Regions from separate parts of the Syntrophotalea acetylenica genome, predicted to be linked through region 3. Evidence: riboswitches for the same ligand, from Rfam matches in the RefSeq annotation. Region 3 holds a riboswitch; each other region holds the start of a gene.
The links. A riboswitch is a leader RNA that binds a small molecule or an ion and turns the genes downstream of it on or off. The one in region 3 is predicted to bind molybdenum cofactor.
Positions count from the first base shown of each region.

Region 1: linked by a shared signal. The riboswitch ahead of A6070_RS02695 (aldehyde ferredoxin oxidoreductase family protein) and the one ahead of A6070_RS12355 (aldehyde ferredoxin oxidoreductase C-terminal domain-containing protein) in region 3 are both predicted to bind molybdenum cofactor.
Region 2: linked by a shared signal. The riboswitch ahead of A6070_RS13770 (aldehyde ferredoxin oxidoreductase C-terminal domain-containing protein) and the one ahead of A6070_RS12355 (aldehyde ferredoxin oxidoreductase C-terminal domain-containing protein) in region 3 are both predicted to bind molybdenum cofactor.

Region 1 covers NZ_CP015455.1:576,599-583,402, reverse strand. Annotated here, with positions in the region: gene A6070_RS02715 (porin family protein) at 1-397, shown strand, start outside; gene thiF (sulfur carrier protein ThiS adenylyltransferase ThiF) at 687-1,316, opposite strand; gene A6070_RS15285 (hypothetical protein) at 1,311-1,781, shown strand; gene A6070_RS02700 (ubiquitin family protein) at 1,783-1,986, opposite strand; gene A6070_RS02695 (aldehyde ferredoxin oxidoreductase family protein) at 2,054-3,940, opposite strand; molybdenum cofactor riboswitch at 3,972-4,090, opposite strand; gene A6070_RS02690 (acyl-CoA thioesterase) at 4,322-4,792, shown strand; gene A6070_RS15770 (hypothetical protein) at 4,953-5,303, shown strand; gene A6070_RS02680 (RNA recognition motif domain-containing protein) at 5,426-5,749, shown strand; gene ilvC (ketol-acid reductoisomerase) at 5,837-6,804, opposite strand, start outside.
Region 2 covers NZ_CP015455.1:2,929,900-2,936,703, forward strand. Annotated here, with positions in the region: gene A6070_RS13750 (hypothetical protein) at 1-1,393, shown strand, start outside; gene A6070_RS13755 (vWA domain-containing protein) at 1,386-2,498, shown strand; gene A6070_RS13760 (hypothetical protein) at 2,585-3,385, shown strand; gene A6070_RS13765 (vWA domain-containing protein) at 3,395-4,420, shown strand; molybdenum cofactor riboswitch at 4,645-4,764, shown strand; partial or broken gene A6070_RS13770 (aldehyde ferredoxin oxidoreductase C-terminal domain-containing protein) at 4,824-6,529, shown strand; gene A6070_RS13775 (MoaD/ThiS family protein) at 6,639-6,804, shown strand, end outside.
Region 3 covers NZ_CP015455.1:2,633,539-2,640,342, reverse strand. Annotated here, with positions in the region: gene A6070_RS15460 (PAS domain S-box protein) at 187-1,476, shown strand; molybdenum cofactor riboswitch at 1,713-1,834, shown strand; gene A6070_RS12355 (aldehyde ferredoxin oxidoreductase C-terminal domain-containing protein) at 1,871-3,598, shown strand; gene ttcA (tRNA 2-thiocytidine(32) synthetase TtcA) at 3,880-4,659, shown strand; gene A6070_RS12345 (PP2C family protein-serine/threonine phosphatase) at 4,796-5,563, shown strand; gene A6070_RS12340 (insulinase family protein) at 5,732-6,804, shown strand, end outside.

The sequences.
Region 1 (6,804 bases), 1.1 Mb from region 3:
GGGCTTCGATCTGGTGTTGTCAGGCTTCGACAATACGGCCATCGGCTCGGTTCTCATGCTGGACACGGACGCGCTGGATGCCGCGGGCAAGGAACGGGACAGCCAGGGCTTTATCGCCCAGTTGATGTACGGCTTCGACAACCGTTTCGGCAAAACCAAATTCGGAGTGAGCTACGGCGGCAACTACATGGATGAAACCTCGAGGGACAAGGCGGATCGCCTCGCCGGCACCGAGGTTCAGATTGAAGAACAGACCCTGTGGGTATTTGGCGTCTACCACGACATCAACCCCAACCTCAAGGTCATGGCGGAAGTCATGCTGACGGAAAACTCCTGGTTCGACAACGAGGATCAGAATACCGAACTGTTCACGGTCGGCACCTTTTTCGTCTGGTAGCCCGCCACACCACTGAACCACATGCCAAAACAAAAGCCCCTGCTTTCTGAGAGGGGCTTTTGCATAACCAAAGAAAAAAATTCACCCCTCACACTGCTAGGAGGTACAGTGCAAGGGGTGAAGAGGGAGTGGTTGGCTCCCGCATCCGTAATTCTTTCCCTTTGAATTACCCATTCACAGGGACAAAAATACGGCGATGCCACCTACCCGGAAAGGTGGCATCGCCGGAGAGAAAGCATGGCCTTTCGGCCTGCGCTTCCCTCTCTACCATTGCCCTTGCGCATCGAATTCAGACTATCACCTCGCCATCGAGCAGCCATTCCAGCGCCATGTTGGCCTGCATGGCCGCCACGATCATGACTTTCGGCGCCATCGGCGGGAAGACGGCCACATCGGTTTTTTCATCACCACAGACATAAACCTTGTCAAACAGCCGTTTCGACACCATACCGTTATTGCCGCCATACCCTCCCATGCCGCTGCCCATCACCAGCGGTTGCTGCGGAAAGGCAGCAATCCAGCTCTGCAGAAGCATGAGCTTGGCATCAACGCTGTCCAGAGCTTCCAGCAGGATATCGACATTACCGAAAATCCGCGGGATGTTCTCTTTGTCGAGGAGCCTGTTGTGCATTTCATATTCTGAAAACGGATTGACGCGCTCCAGGTTGCTTTTCAGTGCGTCAACCTTGTACATGCCTATCTGATCGCGAAAATAATATTGACGGTTGAGATTGTGCGGTTCAACCCGGTCATAATCGGCGACCACCAGCTTGCCGACTCCTGAGCGGGCCAGGGCAACGGCGATATTTGATCCCAGCCCGCCGGCGCCGGCAACCCCGACGGTGGCTTTTTTTAACACCGGCACTACCCCCAGGGCATGCCTGGAAAAAAATTCTTTTTCCTGAAGATCCCGATGCAACAGCCTGACCTTTCCGGACACGTCATCAAAAAGGGGAATACACTATTTTGGCGCTACAGCCGGGGACAACGTCCTTCCTGGCCGATGCACGGCCTCAGAGACAAAACGTGCCTGCTCTGCCGCCATGCAACAAATCTCCATCATAGCCCGCCGCAACGGGCCATGATGGAGCAACACAAAGAAAGATCTTTTACCCGTTGTGAAAACAGCATAAACGGCCTCGCGTCGCGTGTCAATGAATATTTCAAATATATGGCTATTTCTCAGATAAAAAAAGTCGCCTCCTTGATGCCGCTTCGACAAGAGTACGTTTTGCAGGCGTTTGATAAAAAAGTGGCGAAGATGCGCACGGGGCAACACCTTCGCCAAGGAGGCAAGGGGCATGAAATCTCGCAAATCCCCTCCCCTTGCTTCAAAACCAAGAAACTCTCACCGCCAATGCCAAAATGGCGGCGCTGGCGCTGAATCAGCCGCCGCCAACAAAAAGATATGCTTTGACGGCTGTCCCCCTGGCGACCTGCAGGGTTTCGAGCTGCTGCTTTTGAATCACCTTCCCATCCACCCTTACCATGACGGTCGCGGGACTCAGATCATGGGCTCGCAGCAACGCGACCAGCGACATGGTTTCCCCTTCAGGGATGGCGTCGGTGCTGATAACAAACATCGACATGATGTTCTTCCTTTCCGGTTCTCGACATCTTTACCAGGGGCCCTGTCGCCCTGGGGCCCGCCAGGATTCAGCGCTGATTTTCGGTGGTGCGCTTGCCCTTGCGGTAATCATACTGGTCAAGGCCGAGCCGCTTGAGGGTTTCCGGAGTGGGGATACCCCACTCGTCCCAGTTGCGGGCGCGGTAGTAATCCCGCAGCTGGTAGCCCAGGTCGGGCACGTAATCGCCGGAGCCGCCCTGGCGGGGGCTGGCAAGGATACGCGGCGGCAGGGTGTCGTCCTTGCGGCTGACCCCCTCGCGGGTGTTGAACAGACGTTTCATATTGAAAATCCGCTCGCCGCACTCGATCCATTGCTCGTTGGTGAGGTCCCAGCCGACGATATGGTTGAGAAACTGCGTCATGGGCCCGACAGTCATACCGCCGAACACGGAGAATTTGCAGAGTTTCAGCGAATCCATCATGCTCATGAAATTCTGCATGTCGGCAACGAACTTGCCCTTTCCTTCATTGGTATAGGGGGGCATCGGGGCGTCGTAGCCGAGGTCCGCGATATTCAGGCAGCCTTCTCCCTCGAAGTCCTGGTTATAGGCCTGCATGTGGCAGGCACCCCGGTTGGAGGTGGCATAGGCAACGCCGAGACCGCCGCGGCCGCGGGGGTCATGCGCGGGGAAGTCCATGCCCTTGACGTGAACGGCGAATTCCGCACTGGCGGGGCCAACCCGCTTGATGGCTTCCAGGATGCCCTGGGAGCAGGGATCCCCGATGCCTTCGCGCAGGGCGATCTTCCTGATCATCTCGACCATGGCCAAGCCGTTGCCCCAGGTCATCTCCAGGCCATCCGTGTCGCTCTCGTCGATCATGCCATGCTCCCAGGCTTCCATAAGGAAACTGATGAGAGCGGAGGCGGAGATGGTATCGATGCCATAATCGTTGCAGAATTCCGCACCCTTGGAGATGGCTTCCACATCATCAATCAGACAGTTGGAACCGAGCATGCCAAGGGTTTCGTATTCGGGACCGCCCCCCTTCTCCATCTTGAACGCACCAGAAGGGATTTCCACGGTACGGCCGCAACCAATCAAGCAGTTGCCGCAATGGTAACGCTTTTTGAGAATGGTCTTGGCCAGGTGCTGGCCGGAAACCTTTTCAGCCTTGTCCCAATGGCCCCACAGCCAGTTCTTGATCGGCAGGTCACCGACATCGTTGAAAATTTCCACGGCGCAGGATGTACCGTAGGTGCCAAGCGGTCCATCGTAGACATCCTTGAAGTTTTCGCGGAATTTCTGAATCATTTCTTCATAAGGCTCGGGCCTGGCAATGGGGACATTCTTGCTGCCCTTGCAAGCGATCGCCTTGAGATTTTTGGAACCCATGACGGCGCCGCCGCCGCCGCGCCCCGCGGTGCGGCCCTCGCGACCATCGGTCATGATGGAGGCTATCTTGACCAATTTTTCTCCGGCCTGTCCGATGGAAATGGCCTGGGAACCTTTGCCCAGCTCTTCCTTGAGAAGCCTGTCGGTTTCAAAGGTGCCTTTACCCCACAGCTGGTCGGCTTTTTTGATCTGGATATCGTCGTCGACGATGGTGATATACACTGGCTGTTTGGCCTTGCCCTTGACCATAAGACCGTCAAGGCCGCAGGCTTTAAGGGCGCCGCCCCATTTCCCCCCGCAGTCGGATTCGAGGTAAATGCCGGTCAGGGGTCCCTTGGTAATCAGCTCCCAGCGTCCCGCCTGAGCCACCTTGGTCCCGTTGTACGGCCCGGTCATGCAGATCAGTACATTTTCCGGTCCCAGCGGATCGATACCCGCCCTGGTGTTTTCGTACAGAAGCTTGGCGCCAAGTCCGCTGCCGCCAATAAATTTTTTCAGGTCTTCTTCACTGGGCCTGAGATATTCCACTGTTTCCGTGGTCAAATCGATTACCGCGATTTTCTGCCAGTACCCACCTAACATGATTTCTCTCCCTTACTCCGATGAGTTTGCGCAATTTCGACGCATCTCCTTTCCACAAGGGAGGCCCCGCCGTTTCCAGCGAAACCCTGCCGGCCCGCCATCCTTGAGGTACACCCTTTTAGGGTGACGGGCTCGGAGACCGATAACGGTATGAAGCTTCAGGGGAGGGGGAACGTTTAGTGACCGGGGGAGTCCTGAATCAGATCCTTATACATTCCGGAAAACATTTCAAGATAATTTTTATATTATTTGGCTATTTTTTTTAACCACAACGCATTTTTATTCTGGAACTCATGGATTTCAGCCTGTTCCGGCCTCACGGATTTTTCATGGTTGAGGTATACTGCTTTCGTGCATCCTTATTCACGCAGGGGGTCGACAATGCCTCATCAACCAAAAAAAGTTTCCCAGTCACGCGTCGTGCTGGCCCAGGTCGCCATGCCGGGCGATGCGAACCCGGCCGGCAACGTCCATGGCGGCTCGATCATGAAGCTGATCGACAATGCCGCCGGGGTGGTTGCCATGCGCCACACCCGCCGCAACATCGTCACGGCATCCATTGACAGGCTCGATTTTCACTGCCCGGTGTTCGTTGGCAATCTGATCGTTCTCAAAGCCAGCATGAACCGGGTCGGGAACACATCCATGGAAGTCGGCGTCCGGGTTGAAGCCGAAAATGTCATGACCGGCGAAGTAAGGCATACGGCGTCAGCCTACCTGACCTTTGTGGCGCTGGACAGTAATGGTTGTCCAACCAAGGTGCCTGACCTGATCGTAGAGACGCAGGAAGATGAGCGCCGCCTGGCCGAGGCCCTGGCCCGCTACGCACACCGAAAACGGGACAAGCGATAAAAACGCACCGGCATATGCCCCGCGGCACCGCCGGAGATCGGCTTCCGCGGCAAGGGACAGGCCACGCAGATCAAAAAAAACTGGCATTTGGGCGCGTTTAGGCTCATGATGCCGCGGGAGCACTGCCCTAATCGAAATTTACCATCCGGAGCGCACCACCATGGAAGACATCGATCTCGACCTTCTCCATTACCTGATTTACATCGACACAGATTACATAAAAGCCGTCGTGGCCGACACGACCTATCTACCCCGAACCGTCCTCGGAGTAGGTACTTTTCTCCTGGACAACGATGGCGATATCGACCTGTTAACAGCCAAACAACAGGTAACTTTCGATAAATTCATCCGTCCGCTGCTGTTTGATGTAGCATGCCAGGGGCTTGCCGGGCCGGAAACCTGCATGGGCAACGGGCGCATCGAATCGAATCTGCTAATGCCCTGCTATCGGGACAATATCTTCCGATGCCGTGCCTGCCGCGCTGCCATCGCCTCATCCACCGCGCCATGAACCGACGGACGGCATGCCGTAACCAACACCGGGCGTTCAAACAATCGCGAGGGGCATGAAAACCGGTAGTCAATGGGACAAACACCCACGCAATCTAGGACTTTTACTCAGGAAAGCACATCATGAGCAAAGATCTGTATGTCAAAAACCTACCCGCCGAAATGACCGAGGAAGAATTGCGTAAACTGTTTTCGGTGGCAGGCAAGGTTTCCTATATCCATATGGGAACGGATACCCGAAGCGGCCAGGACCGCGTCTATGCCTATATCAAAATGGCCAGTGAAACCGAAGCCAAAGAGGCTGTTTTATGCCTTGACGAAGCCCGCATCGGCAACCGCCAGATCTCGGTGAGTATTGCCAGGGCACAAAATTCCGCGCCAGAAAAAGATACAGCCGCCCCCCAAAAAAAGGTTCCGTTCAAACCACGGGGGAAGCCCCGCAAATAAATTTTTGTCAGACACCAGTTGCAAAAAAGGGCGGGCTGCGCAGATGCGCGGCCCGCCCTTTTTACGACATTCCAGGAGAATATCCGTTTAAACGATGGCTTTCATGCCCTGCATGGCGGCACGCAGTTCCTCGCCCACTTCCTCGATGAGATGAGCACGGATCTCGGCATTGACGTCCACCAGGGTGCGGTTATCGACGCTGTTGTCCTTAACGGACAGCCCCTTGCCGATAACATCGGTGCCAACCTTGGCCATGAAATCCTGCAGCAGGGGCACACAGGCATGGCTGAAAAGGTAGCAGCCATATTCGGCAGTGTCGGAAATGACGCGGTTCATCTCGTAAAGTTTCTTGCGGGCAATGGTGTTGGCGATAAGCGGCGTTTCGTGCAGCGACTCGTAGTAAGCCGACTCGGGCTCGATGCCGGAAGAGACCATGGTTTCAAAGGCCAGCTCGACGCCGGCCTTGACCATGGCCACCATCAGGATCCCCTTGTCGAAATATTCCTGCTCGGAGATTTCACCGGCACCTTCGGTCTGCTCGAAGGCGGTCTTGCCGGTCTCCTCGCGCCAGGTCAGCAGCTTGACGTCGTCGTTGGCCCAGTCCTCCATCATGGTGCGGGAAAACTCACCGGACAGGATGTCGTCCATATGCTTCTCGAACAAGGAACGCATGATGTCCTTGAGTTCGGCGGCCAGCTCAAAGGCTACCAGCTTGGCCGGATTGGAGAGCCGGTCCATCATGGTGGTGATGCCGCCATGCTTGAGTGCCTCGGTGACGGTTTCCCAGCCATACTGAATAAGTTTGGCGGCGTAGGGTGCATCGATACCTTCGGCGACCATTTTGTCGAAGCACAGCAGGCTGCCGGCCTGCAGCATGCCGCAAAGGATGGTCTGCTCACCCATCAGGTCGGATTTGACCTCGGCAACAAAAGAGGATTCCAGTACTCCGGCGCGATCGCCACCCTGGGCGGAGCACAGGGCCTTGGCGATCTCCAGGCCGTCGCCGTTGGGATCATTCTCGCCGTGCACCGCGATCAGGGTCGGCACGCCAAAAC
Region 2 (6,804 bases), 300 kb from region 3:
TCAGGCCATCGATAGCCCGACCGTCGAGCCCCCTTCGTTTGACACCCTCAATGAACGGTACGGCGAATATTTCAGCCATATCCTGTACGATCCCTTGCGGGCTCCGTCCACGGCCGCCTACCGATTAAGGCGCGACCTGTCCCAGGAAGCCTATCAGAGTCTGCTGACCCGCCTGCAACAGGACCGGATGGTACGTTACGCGCATCCGGCCTGGAACATCGGCGACCGCCTCTTCGCCCCTCTGGAACAGATCGAAATCATCTGGAAAACCGCCAGCGACGCGCGCCGTCGACAGGCACTGCTACAAGCTGTCGCCGCAACGGCCGACGGTGACGGCCCGGTTTCCAGCCGGCAGCAGGTCACCATCGATCCCTGTCGGCAAAGCGTCTGGGAAAGCGCCAACCTGCTTGCCGAAGACATTCTGGTGGAGCAGGCCCGGCCGCTGCTGATGCCGTTGGTTCCGCCGGTAGGCGTCCGTTTTTCCCTCGGCATGAACGGCGCCACTCCAGGCACCCCGATTCCGTTCGTCCTGGAAATCCGCTTCACCGAACGCATTAAAATCGAATCGAGCACCATCGCCAACCTCAATCTCAAGCCATCGGGGATCTTCCACAATCTGTACGACATCAGCTATGACGCGCCGTTAAGCGCCATAGACCTGAATCACAGCCCCATCCGCATCACCGGAAAACTCAGAATCTACGCCACCGGCGAATACAGCATCCCCGGCATCCCCGTCTATTACATCGACAGCCGCGCGCCTCAAAGCCAGGTGCAGCTGATCAAAACCGTCGAAGAACCGGTGCGCATCGCCGCCATGATCCCGGAAAGCACCGAAGGGTTCGATCTGCAGGTCGCTGCCGCGGGCCCCCTGACAGTGCCCGGACCCCGCCGGGCAACAAGCTCCCTCACTCTCCAGATAACGCTGCTGGCCGTTGGCCTTCTTTTGTCCGGGCTGGCCGCCGTTGCAACATGGTGGTGGCGTAAAAATATGAAAGAAGCGGACATACAGCCCGAAAACCATGTTTTAAATCAGCTGCAAACCGATGTGGACAACGCGATTGCCGCCGTTCGTCAACATGGAAGCCGGGATGCGCTGGCCGGGCTCGGCGTGGCCCTCAAGGCATACCTGGCTGAATTTTCCGGAATCGCCATGGACCGCCAGGGGGGCAGTCACGTGTCATTCCTGCGCCGCATCGAAGCCACCCTTCCAGCATCTGCCCGGCAAGCCGCCTCCGAGGTGCTTGCCTGTATCGACCATAGCTTGGCTCAGGAAACCGCTGGTATCCCGGAAGATCTGACGGCACGGGCGGGATGGCTTATCGAGACCCTGCAGGGATTGGCCAGCCCTGCTCAGCCATCGGACGAGCCGGAGCCAGAACACCATGGCTGATTTGCAACTCCAGTACCCTCTGGCGCTGCTGCTGCTTTTTCTGGCGCCCGGATTCCTGTGGCTGCGCCGGCGCACGCGACGCAAGCTGCCATTTCCCGCGGTGCCCCCGGAAATGGCGCAACTGCGGCCCGGATTCTGGAAACGCAACTACAACGGCATCCTGTTCGCCCTGGTGTATACATGCCTGGTCGCAAGCCTGGCCAATCCCGGCTACTCTCGCGAAACGATGGAAGAATTCATCGAATCGAAATGGATATTCCTGGCCCTTGACCTGTCCGGCTCCATGAAACGTCCGGTCAGCCGCTACTCCGACCAGACCCTGGGAGACCTTGCCCTGGATGGCATCGCTTCGTTTGTCGATATGCGCCGCGACGACGACTACATCGGTTTGATCGCCTTTTCCAGCTATGCCAAACTGCTGGCGCCGCTGACCTTCGACAAGCAACTGCTCAAGGCCAAACTCGATCTGGTGCGCAGCAGAAACCATTCGCGGATTTACCGTGAACTCGGTGCGGGGGGCGGCACCAACGCCTCGGAAGCGGTATGGCTGTCTTTGTCCGCGTTTTTTTCCATGCTGCCCGAGGAAAACCGCTTGACCGTCGAGCAGATTGCCGGCATGCGGGAATTCCTGCTCGGAAAACCGGGATCCTTGCTCGATATCCCGCGGAAAATCCGCGACGCCGCGCTCGGCAGGGGCATGGCCGTCATCCTTTTCACCGACGGGCGCATCGAGCCGACCCAGCGTGCCCATGTGCGCCACGGCGGCCTGCCGAACCTGGTCAACCTCATCACGTTGATGAAAGCGGTCGGCGTGCGGTTTTACATTATTTCCGTTGGCGGCGAAGTCGATCAGGCGGTGGAGGAAGCCATGCAACCGGCGGCGGGCGAAGCCACCGTCGGGCGCATTTTCGTCACCTCCAGGGGACTGGACCAGACACAGATCGAGGAGGTCTACCGGGAAATCGATATTCTGGAGACCAACCGCAACCTGACGCGAATTACCCTGCAACCCCGCTGGCTGCGGCAGCCACTGACCCTTCTGGGGCTTGGACTTGCCATCCTGCATCTGCTGCTGCGCAGCGTACCGGGGTTGCGCAAACTGTAAATGGCACTTTGGACCCATGACACGCCGACCGTTGCCGGCGCGTCTCCCAGGGAAAATTTTCCGCCGACCACTGCGAGGAATGCATCATGGCTCTTTTTTCGAATATTCTTCGGCGTTATCAACCCGCGATCCCCTTCATCCTGGCCACCATCGGCCTCACCGGTTTGCTGCTGGTGACCATTGGCGGCGTCGGCCTGTGGCGCAAGGTCCAGCATCACACGGCTCTGGAAAGGCTCAACACGCGCCTGGCAAGCGTGTCCGGCATCAAAGAACACGCCGCCGCCGCGGCCGAACTTGAAAAAATCACTGCCGATGCCGAAAAATCCGGACTGTCCCTGCCGCAAGCCGAGTATGCCCTGCTGGCGCGCACATGGCGAGCCCGTGTCGACGACTTCAAACAGATCACCGCCGCCCTCAACAATCGTTATCTGGCCGTCTCCCAGCAGCAGGATCTGAAAACTTTTCACGAACAGCTGCTCGCTTTACGCGACAGCTGCACAGCAGCTCTGGAAAACCCCGAAGCCCTTTTTGCCCCCATGCAATGGAAGTTGCACAATCTCAAGGGGAACGTTTCGGTCATGCTGGCCTACAGCGTACTGGCCTTCGAACAGGATGGGCGCAAGGCGGCAAAATTTCTGTCCGACGCCGTTGACGATTACAAAACCGCCATCGATCTCGTCGACGGTCTTCGCAGCACGTCACTGCAAAGGGCAATACCACGCTGGAACCTGGAACTTATCGTCGGGCTCGGTGAATACAGGCGCATCGGCCTGAGTGAAATCCCCCAGGAAAACATGTCCGAGGTGCAGGAACAACTCGAGGCGTTCATCCCGGATGTGGCCGGCTTCGCGCCCGGCGTGCCCCTGGACACCAGGGTGGAGAAATAGGCCAACGCCATGCGCTTTAGTCATCCGCACTGTTTCTGGCTGTTACTGCTGCTTGTCCCCGTTGCGTGGCGCATCTGGTCCACGGAGCGGTTTCTGGAGCGGTTGCGGCATCGGTTTCGATTCGATCGTAACGGCAGGGGAGCCTGGAGGCTTTATGGTCGCTGCCTGCTGCCTCTGCTCGGGCTGGCTGGAATGGTAGCCGCACTGGCCGGCCCCGCCATCACCGTCCTGCGGCAGGGAAACATCAGCGACAATCTGGTGCTGGCGATCGGCATCGATGTCAGCAAATCGATGCTCGCCGAAGACATGGCTGTCGGACGGCTATCGGGCCAACCGGCGGTGACCTCCGTATCCAACCGCCTGAATGCCGCCCGGCAACTGGTTCTGACGCTGCTGAGCCGACTGGAGGGAGAAAAGGTCGGTCTGTTCTTTTTTGCGCGCAACGGCATCGAAGTCGTCTCACCGACCCGCGATCACGGATTTCTGCGCTATATGGCGACGCATACCGATCTCGGCGATCTGACCGAATCGGGCAGCAACCTGATAGCCGCACTCGACAGCGGCATACTGATGGCTGCCAGCCAGACCGGCACCCCCGCCCGTGCAGTGATTCTGCTGACAGATGGCGAAGATACCGAAAACAACCAGGCAGAAATCCTGCAAAGCATCACCTCGCGTGACGCGCCCCCGCCCCCCGTGTTTACGATCGGCATCGGCCGCGAACGGGATGTCTTCATCCCCATACGACGCAAAGGCGCCGCCGATATCGACGGTTTTTTCACGGACAGCGAGGATATCCCCCTCAAAACCCGACTCGATGCCCGGACCCTGCGGGCCATCGCCGAAACCACCGGAGGCTCCTATATCCAGCTGACCGGCGAATCGCTCGATGACGTCGCTTCGCAACTGTTGCGCAATATCGGCACCACGGCGGCAACCCCCGCCGATCTGCCCCCGCGCCCCGCGCCTTTCGACCTTGCGCCTCTGTTTCTGGCAACGGGCCTGCTATGCTACATCCTGTTTTTGCTGCTCTAGTCAAAAACCCTGTCAACCCTTGGAAACAAGCCAAAAAACCACGCCGTTTCAATTCCTCCCAAAAACTTTTTTCAATAATGTTTTCAATGTGTTTTGAAATTCTGGAGAGAATTTATGACCATTTTGGAAATGTATACAGCATACCTTATTGAACTTTCGTTCTATTTTGTGTTATAAGTCAACAAATTGGAAAAAGTCTTTGACAACAGCATCAGCACCTGACGCAAAATTCCGATCTCCGAGCCTCGCTGCCTACTGGGAAGGTCCTTATGGCGACAGGCCGAAGGGTTCCGCTGGAAACAGTGGCGCCTCCCTCTCTGGAAAGGAGATTTCACCCGGAACCATTCCAAGAAAAGCAAAATTGGGAGGAAGCAAGACAATGAACAAAATTTTGCGCGTAAACATGAACGACCTTACCTGCAAGGTCGAGGAAGTCCCCGCCGAATACGCCACCCTGGGTGGCCGTGCGCTGACTTCCACCATCGTGGCCAAGGAAGTTCCCCCGCAGTGCCATCCCCTCGGCCCCAACAACAAACTGATTTTTGCTCCCGGCATGCTGTCCGGCACCCCGGCCGCCAACTCCGGCCGCATGTCTGCCGGCGCCAAGAGCCCGCTGACCGGCACCATCAAGGAATCGAACTCCGGCGGCACCAGCGCTCAGCAGTTCGCCAAAATGGGCATCAAGGCCATGATCATCGAAGGCCAGCCCAAGGATGACAAATGGTACCGCCTGCATGTCACCATGGACGGCGTGACCTTCGAGGACGCCTCCGAGCTGGTCGGCAAGCAGAACTTCGACGTCATTGACGCCATGAACGCCAAATACGATACCAAAATCGGCGTCATGACCATCGGCATCCCCGGCGAAAACCGCCTGGCCGCCGCCAACATCTCGGTGAAGGACCCCGACCAGAAGATCCGCTCCCATGGCCGCGGCGGTCTCGGCGCCGTTATGGGCTCCAAGAAAATCAAGTGTATCACCATTGACGCCACCGGCGCCGGCAAGGTTGAAATTGCGAATCCCGAAAAATTCCGCGCCGCCGCCAAGGTTTTCGCCAAAGGCATGCTCGATCACCCCGTAAGCGGCGAGGGTCTGCCCACCTACGGCACCAACGTTCTGATCAACATCCTGAACGAAGCCGGCGGCCTGCCGACCAAGAACTTCAGGTACGGTACCTGTGAACACCATGACCTGGTGTCCGGTGAAACCATGTACGACACCATCGTCAAGCGCGGTGGCCACCACAAGCATGGCTGCCACGCCGGTTGCATCATCCAGTGCTCCCAGGTTTATGTTGACGAAGCCGGCGCGTACATCACCTCCGGTTTCGAATACGAGACCGTCTGGGGTCTGGGCATCAACTGCCTGATCCAGAGCCTCGACGACTGCGCCCGCATCGATAACGCCATGGACAACATCGGCATCGACTCCATCGAAGGCGCCGTATTGCTCGCCGTCGCCATGGACGCCGGCGTATTGCCCTGGGGCGATGGCAAGGAAGCCCTGCGCATCATGAACGAGGAAATCGGCAAATGCACCCCGCTGGGCCGCATCCTCGGCAACGGCACCGCCTCCGTCGGCCAGGCCTATGGCCTGACCCGCGTTCCGGTCGTCAAGGGCCAGGGTATCCCGGCTTACGATCCCGCTCGGTCAAGGGTATCGGTATCACTTATGCAACCACGACCATGGGTGCCGACCATACCGCCGGTTACTCCATCGCCACCAACATCCTCAAGGTCGGCGGTTTTGTCGATCCCCTGAAGAAGGACGGCCAGGTTGAGTTGTCCCGCAACCTGCAGATCGCCACCACCTCCATTGACAGCACCGGTATGTGCATCTTCGTGGCCTTCCCCGCTCTGGACATCCCCGAAGTTCTGCCCGCACTGGTCGATATGTGCGCCGCCCGCTTCGGCGTCGAAATGAGCGTTGACGACTTCGTCGGCATGGGCGCCAGGATCCTGAAAATGGAGAAGGAGTTCAATACCAAGGCCGGTTTCACCAAAGAAGACGACCGCCTGCCCGAGTTTTTCGAATACGAGCCGATCCCGCCCCACAACGCGGTTTGGGATTTCACCCCGGCTGAAATCGACGAGCTCTGGAACTTCTAACATTCGCCTTTTTATGCAATGCCAGTGGGCACCTCGATGGGGTGCCCACTTTTTTTAACCGCCTTTTTCTGAAGACAAACCCTTTATTTCGACCATGAAAAGGTGCACCATGAAAATTACCGTCAAACTCTTCGCCGGCTTTCGCAACGACCGCTTCAAGGTAGCCGACCAGGATTATCCCGACGGCGCGACGGTCGGCGATATTCTCGGGGCCTTGAACATCGCCCTTCCCGAACTGGGCGTTGCCCTCATCAACGGCCGCCACGTTCTTCCCG
Region 3 (6,804 bases):
ATTATCAGAAGTGTGATGTAAATAATAAGAAACAGCTAAGGGCAAATTATTTATGTTTGTCTGGCTCTTGTCAATAAAAAAGTCGGGCCTGGAACTGCCGCAGCCAACGGCCCGGGGCCTTGCGGTCCGGAACGATTCCCGATATGCTGCCGGGGGCTGCAAGGGAAGCAAGAAAGGGCAGAGAAGATGGTACAGAATGCGAAGAATGAGGCCGGAGCAAGGGGCAGGCACGACCAGACCGGTGGGGAGAACCTTCTGCAGGATTTTGAATTTCATCAATTGCAGTGCATCTTCTCCGCCACCACCAACCTGGTCATGGTCGCCGACCATCAGGGAATGGTTTTTCAGCTCAACCCCGCCGCCGAGCATTTTTTTGTCGAATATGCATGGTGTGGCGTGCCTTTCTGGGAGTTGCTCGAATTGCCCGCAGCTGATCTGGAGGCAGCCTTGCGCGCCTATGCGCCGGATACTCACCATGAGATTTTTCTTTCGCGGTCCGGGCAGTGGTTCAATCTGCGGCTGGTTGCCTATGCGCCCCATGCCGACGGGCCAAGGGGATTTATCCTTATCCTCAACGATATCACCTGGCTGGTCGACAACCGTCAGCATCTCGAGAAGCTGGTCGCGGAGCGGACCCAGGCTCTGGCCAATTCCGAGAAAATGCTACGCCTTATCTTTCAGTCCGTCGGCAACGGCATTGTGCTGCTTGGCGACGCTTACCGGATTGTCAAAGCCAACCAGCGCGCCGGCCAGATTTATGGTTGCGACCCGCAACAACTGCTTGGCCGGGATCTTAGGGATCTGATCGATAATCACGGCCGCTGGACGCTGATGTCCTGTGTCGCGGCGCTGTCTGGCGAATCGAGCATGAGCGCCGAAATGCAGGTGCGGCGCTGTGACGGCGGCATGCTTCCGGCCAGTTTTATGGTAACCCGCGTCGAGATCGACGGGCACTTGTTCTGGCCGGTGATCGTGCGGGACATTTCCCGCCAGAAAGCCCTCGAAAGACGTCTGCGGCTGGAAAAACAGCAGGTGGAAGAGATGAACGTTACCTTGCGCAACGTCATGAAGAGCGTCGACGGGCAGCGCAAGGAATTCGAGCAGAACCTGGCGCGACGCATCCGTTCCCATCTGCTGCCGGCGCTGGAACGCATTGCCAGTGAACCGTCGGAGGCCATCCGCTCCAGTTATATCGACCTGGTGCGGGAGCAGCTCATCGGCCTGACCAGCGGTACCGCGGCGGAACTCGATGCGGGGCTGATGAAACTGAGCAGAACCGAAATGCGCATCTGCCAGTTCATTCAGGCCGGATGCTCCACCAATGATATTTGCGAAGCCATGAATCTGGCCTTTGAAACGGTACAGACCCATCGGAAAAACATCCGCCGCAAGCTGGGGCTGCGCGGCAAAAATGTCAACCTGCACTCCTATCTTATCGGACGTCGTGTCTCTGCCGGCCAAGAAGATGCCGGCTGAGCAACATTGTTCGCCTGCCTGGCAAATCTTCCCATGGGCTGCATGTGACCCGCCAATGTATACACCATCGAACAGGTTATCCGGCGTATTTATGTTTGATCGGGTATGCTTTCATACCCTTAAAATCCCCGATTGATCACCTGTCGGGCCGATGCTCCTTGTGCTATAAAACCCCCGAACGATATATCTGGTCCCGATGTGTTTAACTGCCGTTGCGGATGCCGGAGATCGTTTCAATGTGCGCCAGTCTCCGAGCCAGTCTTGCCTAAGGGGAAGGCCCCCAGGGCAGGCGGCCAAAGGGTTCCGCTGGAAACGGCGGTGCCTCCCGCGCTTGGAAAGGAGATATGCCCGGAATTCCGTTCCATTTATTTATCGCATGGGGAGGAAAGATTTTATGCACATCGTTCGCGTCAACATGTCCGATCTGACGGTCAAGACGGAGGAAGTCCCGGCCGAATGGAAAACCCTCGGCGGTCGTGCCCTGACCACCACTATCGTGGCATCCGAGGTTGTCCCGACCTGCCATCCTCTGGGACCCAACAACAAGCTGGTGTTTGCGCCCGGCATGTTGTCCGGCACGCCGGCCGCCAACTCCGGCCGTATGTCCTGTGGCGGCAAAAGCCCGCTGACCTACGGCATCAAGGAATCCAACTCCGGCGGAACCACCGCCCAGCAGTTCGCCAAGCTCGGCATCCATGCCATGATTATCGAAGGCCGTCCGGCCGAGGATAAATGGTATCGGCTGCACGTGGACAAGGACGGCGTAACCATCCACGAAGAGACCGAGGTGGTCGGCATGCAGAACTTCGCCGTTATCGCTGAAATGGAAAAACGTTTTGGCGACAAGGTCGGCGTCATGTCCATCGGCATCCCCGGCGAAAAGCGCATGGCGGCGGCCAACATTTCGGTGAAGGACCCCGACCACAAAATCCGGTCTCATGGCCGGGGCGGCATGGGCGCGGTCATGGGCTCCAAAAAAATCAAGTGCATCACCGTCGACGGTACCGGCGCCGGCAAGGTCGAAATTGCCGATCCCGAGAAATTCAAAAAAGCCGCCAAGGTGTTTGCCAAGGCGTTGCTGGATCATCCCGTTTCCGGTCAGGGGCTGCCGACTTACGGCACCAACATCCTGGTCAATATCCTTCATGAAGCAGGTGGTCTGCCGACCAAGAACTTCCGTTACGGCCAGTGCGATCATCACGACAAGATTTCCGGCGAGACCATGCATGACACCATCGTCGAGCGCAAGGGACACCCCAAGCACGGTTGCCATGCCGGATGTATGATCCAGTGCTCGCAGGTCTACAACGACAAGGACGGCAACTATCTTACCTCCGGTTTTGAGTACGAGACTATCTGGGGACTTGGCGCCGACTGCCTCATCCAGGATCTGGACGATATCGCTACCTGTGACAATATCATGGATGACATCGGCATCGACTCCATCGAGGGCGTGGTCACCATGGGTGTGGTCATGGAGGCCGGCATCATCCCCTGGGGGGACGGTAAAGGGGCCATCCGCCTGCTGCGCGAAGAGGTCGGCAAGGGCACGCCGCTCGGTCACATTATCGGCAACGGTACCGGTTCGGTCGGACAAGCCTACGGACTGACCCGGGTTCCGGTGGTCAAAAATCAGGGGATCCCGGCCTACGACCCCCGTTCGGTCAAGGGCATCGGCATCACCTATGCGACCTCGACCATGGGTGCTGACCATACCTCGGGCTATTGCATCGCCACCAATATTCTCAAATGTGGTGGTTTCGTCGATCCTCTGAGCAAGGAAGGCCAGGTTGAGCTGTCACGCAATCTGCAGATCGGCACTGCCGTCATCGACAGCACCGGCATGTGCGTTTTCGTGGCTTTCCCGATGCTCGACATTCCCGAGTGCGCCGAAGCGCTGAATGATATGGTGGCCGCCCGTTTCGGCATTGAGCTGGATAATGACGGCGTTGTCGCGCTGGGCAAGAAAATTCTCAAGATGGAGCATGAATTCAATCTGGCCGCCGGCATGAGCAACGCTGATGACCGCCTGCCCGAGTTCTTTTCTCTTGAGACAGTGCCTCCGCACAATGCCATCTGGGATTTCACCGACGCAGAAATCGATGAATTCTGGAATTTCTGAACAAGCGGAAGCCTGATGCTTTCGCCAGGTCGAGGCAGGGGGGCCCTTCCGGGTGGGCCCCTTTGCCCCGGCTGTCTTGTGTTTCCTGTCGTACCACCGAAACCTGTTCTGGCCGTCCGGACCCCTGGTCCGGGCGGCATTTTTTTTAACATCCGCCATCTTTCATAAGCTTCGATTGTTGGCCCCGCATGCCGGAATCCCCTGCGCGGCCTGGCAGTGACTTGCATTGCCGGGCGAAATGCCGTAAAACAGCCTATTCAAACCCTACGAAGGAGCCTGTTTTGCCGATTGTCGAAGATAAGCTGTTTCGCAAGATAAAAAAACTGGCCGGCAGGGCCATCGGGGATTTCAACCTCATTGAAGAGGGGGACCGAATCGCGGTGGCCGTATCCGGCGGCAAGGATTCCTGGACCCTGCTGCATATTCTCGACAGCTTGAGGCGCCGGGCGCCGGTGCGTTACGAACTGGTTGCCGTCAATGTCGATCCCGGGTTTTCCGGTTATCGTACGGATATCATGGAAGCGCATCTGAAGGAGCACGGCTTCGCCTACCACATGGAGCGTACCGATTGCGCTGCCATTATCCGGGAGAAATTGCGTCCCGGGTCGTCTGTTTGCGCGTTTTGTGCCCGGTTGCGGCGGGGTGCTTTGTATTCGGTAGCCGATCGGCTGGGGTGCAACAAGTTGGCGTTGGGGCATCATCTGGACGATTTCATCGAGACGCTGCTGCTCAATCAGTTTTTTGTCGGCACCCTGGCCGCCATGAGTGCCAGACTGCTGGCGGACAACGGCCGACATACGGTGATCCGCCCGCTGGTCTATGTGGAGGAAAGCGATGTTGCCGCTTTTGCGCGGAACAACGACCTGCCCAGCATTCCCTGCGGTTGTCCTGAAGAGGTTCGCACCGACCTTAACCGCCGCCGTATGAAACAGCTGATTGGCCAGCTGGCGCAGGAAATCCCGCATCTGCGCAGCAGTCTTGTCGGCGCGCTGGGCAACGTGCAGCCCAGACATCTGCTGGATGCCAACCTCAAGGATTTCGGTAGTGACAAGCCGGGCTGATCACCGCCCTGGATTGCGGTAGAATAAACACAGGGCGGCCTGGCAGTCGTTGCGGTTTTTGACCGCGGGAGCCGGCCGTTTCTCTTTCGGCGTTGCGCGCCCGATTCAACTCGGGGCGGATCAATCAAGGGCGGAGATGATGACCACGCAGTTCCATAGCAAGGCAGATCTCGATCTGGCCAGTGAGGTTCAGCAACTGTTGTTCCCCAAAGGGTCGCCGCACTGCAATTGGTGCTGTATCGGTATCGAGAACCGCATGGCCCGTGGACTTGGCGGCGACTATTTCGATTTTATACCGCTCGCCGACGGCTGCGAGGTTATCTTTCTCGGAGATGTCACCGGTCATGGTTTGCAGGCATCGGTGATCATGTCGCTTTTGTACGGGTTCATACATCGCGGCACCGCCGACAACTGCGATCCTGTGGACATGGCCTCCCGGGTCAACGATTTTCTGTTTTCCTTTGCCCGGCGTTCCCACCGGCTCGATCATTTTTTTTCCACTACCCTGTTCTACGGGGTGATCGATCCTGCCACGCTGGAAATGCGCTATATCAACAATGGTCAGGTGCAACCCCTGGTAAGGCGCGGGCACAAACTCATTCATCTTGCTGCCACCGGGTCGCCATTGGGGTATTTCGAACACACGGAAATTGCCGAAGCCCGTTTCCATTTCAGACGCGGCGACCGTTTCCTGCTGTATACTGATGGCCTGGTCGAGGCGTTCAATCCCCGGGGGCAGGCTTTTGGCATGCCGGGGCTCGAACGGTTGATGCGCCATCACAAAGGCGGCCACACCGATTTTCTCGACAAGCTGTTCGGTGCCCTCGCAGCATTCGGCGCTCCCGATCCACCCCAGGACGATTGCACCGCGATCGCCATAGATTTTGGTCTTCCCGGGAGATAAGGCCGTTGCGCAGATCCTGCAAAAGGTTTTGTGCGGCCCGGTAACTTCTATTGGATCCGCGCCCGTTGCTTCCGGAGTCATGCTGGTGTGGTTTTTCACGGCCCGCATCGCCGGCCCGTCATTTCAACGATTACCGGCTATTACCGGTTTTTATCAAGGAGAGGCTTCATGGCAGAAAGTCATTATCGCGCAGGGGACCGGCAACACGGTTTTCTGATCACCGCCGTATCGCCGCTGCCGGAACTGCATGCAACGCTGGTGCAGTTGCAACACGAACGGACCGGAGCGCGCATGGTTCATCTCGACCGCGACGATGACAACAATCTGTTCGCCGTCGGTTTTCGCACCACGCCGCAGGATTCCACCGGCGTGGCGCACATTCTGGAGCACACCGTCCTGTGCGGCTCGCGACGCTACCCGGTACGGGATCCCTTTTTCACGATGCTCAAGCGCAGTCTCAGCTCCTTTATGAATGCGCTGACGGCCAGCGACTGGACCTGCTACCCCTTTGCTTCACAGAACCACACCGATTTTTACAACCTGATGGGGATCTATCTGGACGCGGCTTTTTTCCCGTTGCTGCGCGAGCGGGATTTTCGACAGGAAGGACATCGCCTGGAATTTGCTGATCCGGGAGACATGCGCTCGCCCCTGCAGTTTAAAGGAGTGGTGTACAACGAGATGAAGGGTGCCATGGCCGATCCTTCCTCGTTGCTGCACCGGCGCCTGACCCGCGCGCTTTATCCGACGGTGACCTACGGCTTCAACAGCGGCGGCGAGCCCGAAGATATCCTCGATCTGAGCTACGCTCAGCTCAAGACGTTCCATTCTACCTATTATCATCCCGCCAATGCCTGGTTTTTCACCTATGGCAATATGCCCCTGGAGGGCCATCTTCACGCCATTGAAGAGCAGGCCTTGCGCCATTTCGGGCCGCTGCAGGTAAACAGCGCGATCCCGGACGAAGTACGTTTCGAGGCGCCTCGCAAGGTGGTGGAATCCTTCCCTGCCGAGGCCGGGGATTCTCTTGCCCGGCGCTCCATGGTGCAGATCGCCTGGTTGAGTTGCCCGGTGTCGGATCCCTTCGAACGGCTGGGCATGACGCTGCTGGCCGAACTGCTGCTCGGCAACCCCGCCGCCCCGCTATACAAGGCACTGCTCGAATCGGGCCTGGGTCAGAACCTGGCGCCGGGGACCGGTTATCATGACGATTACCGCGAGACCTATTTTGCTGCCGGATT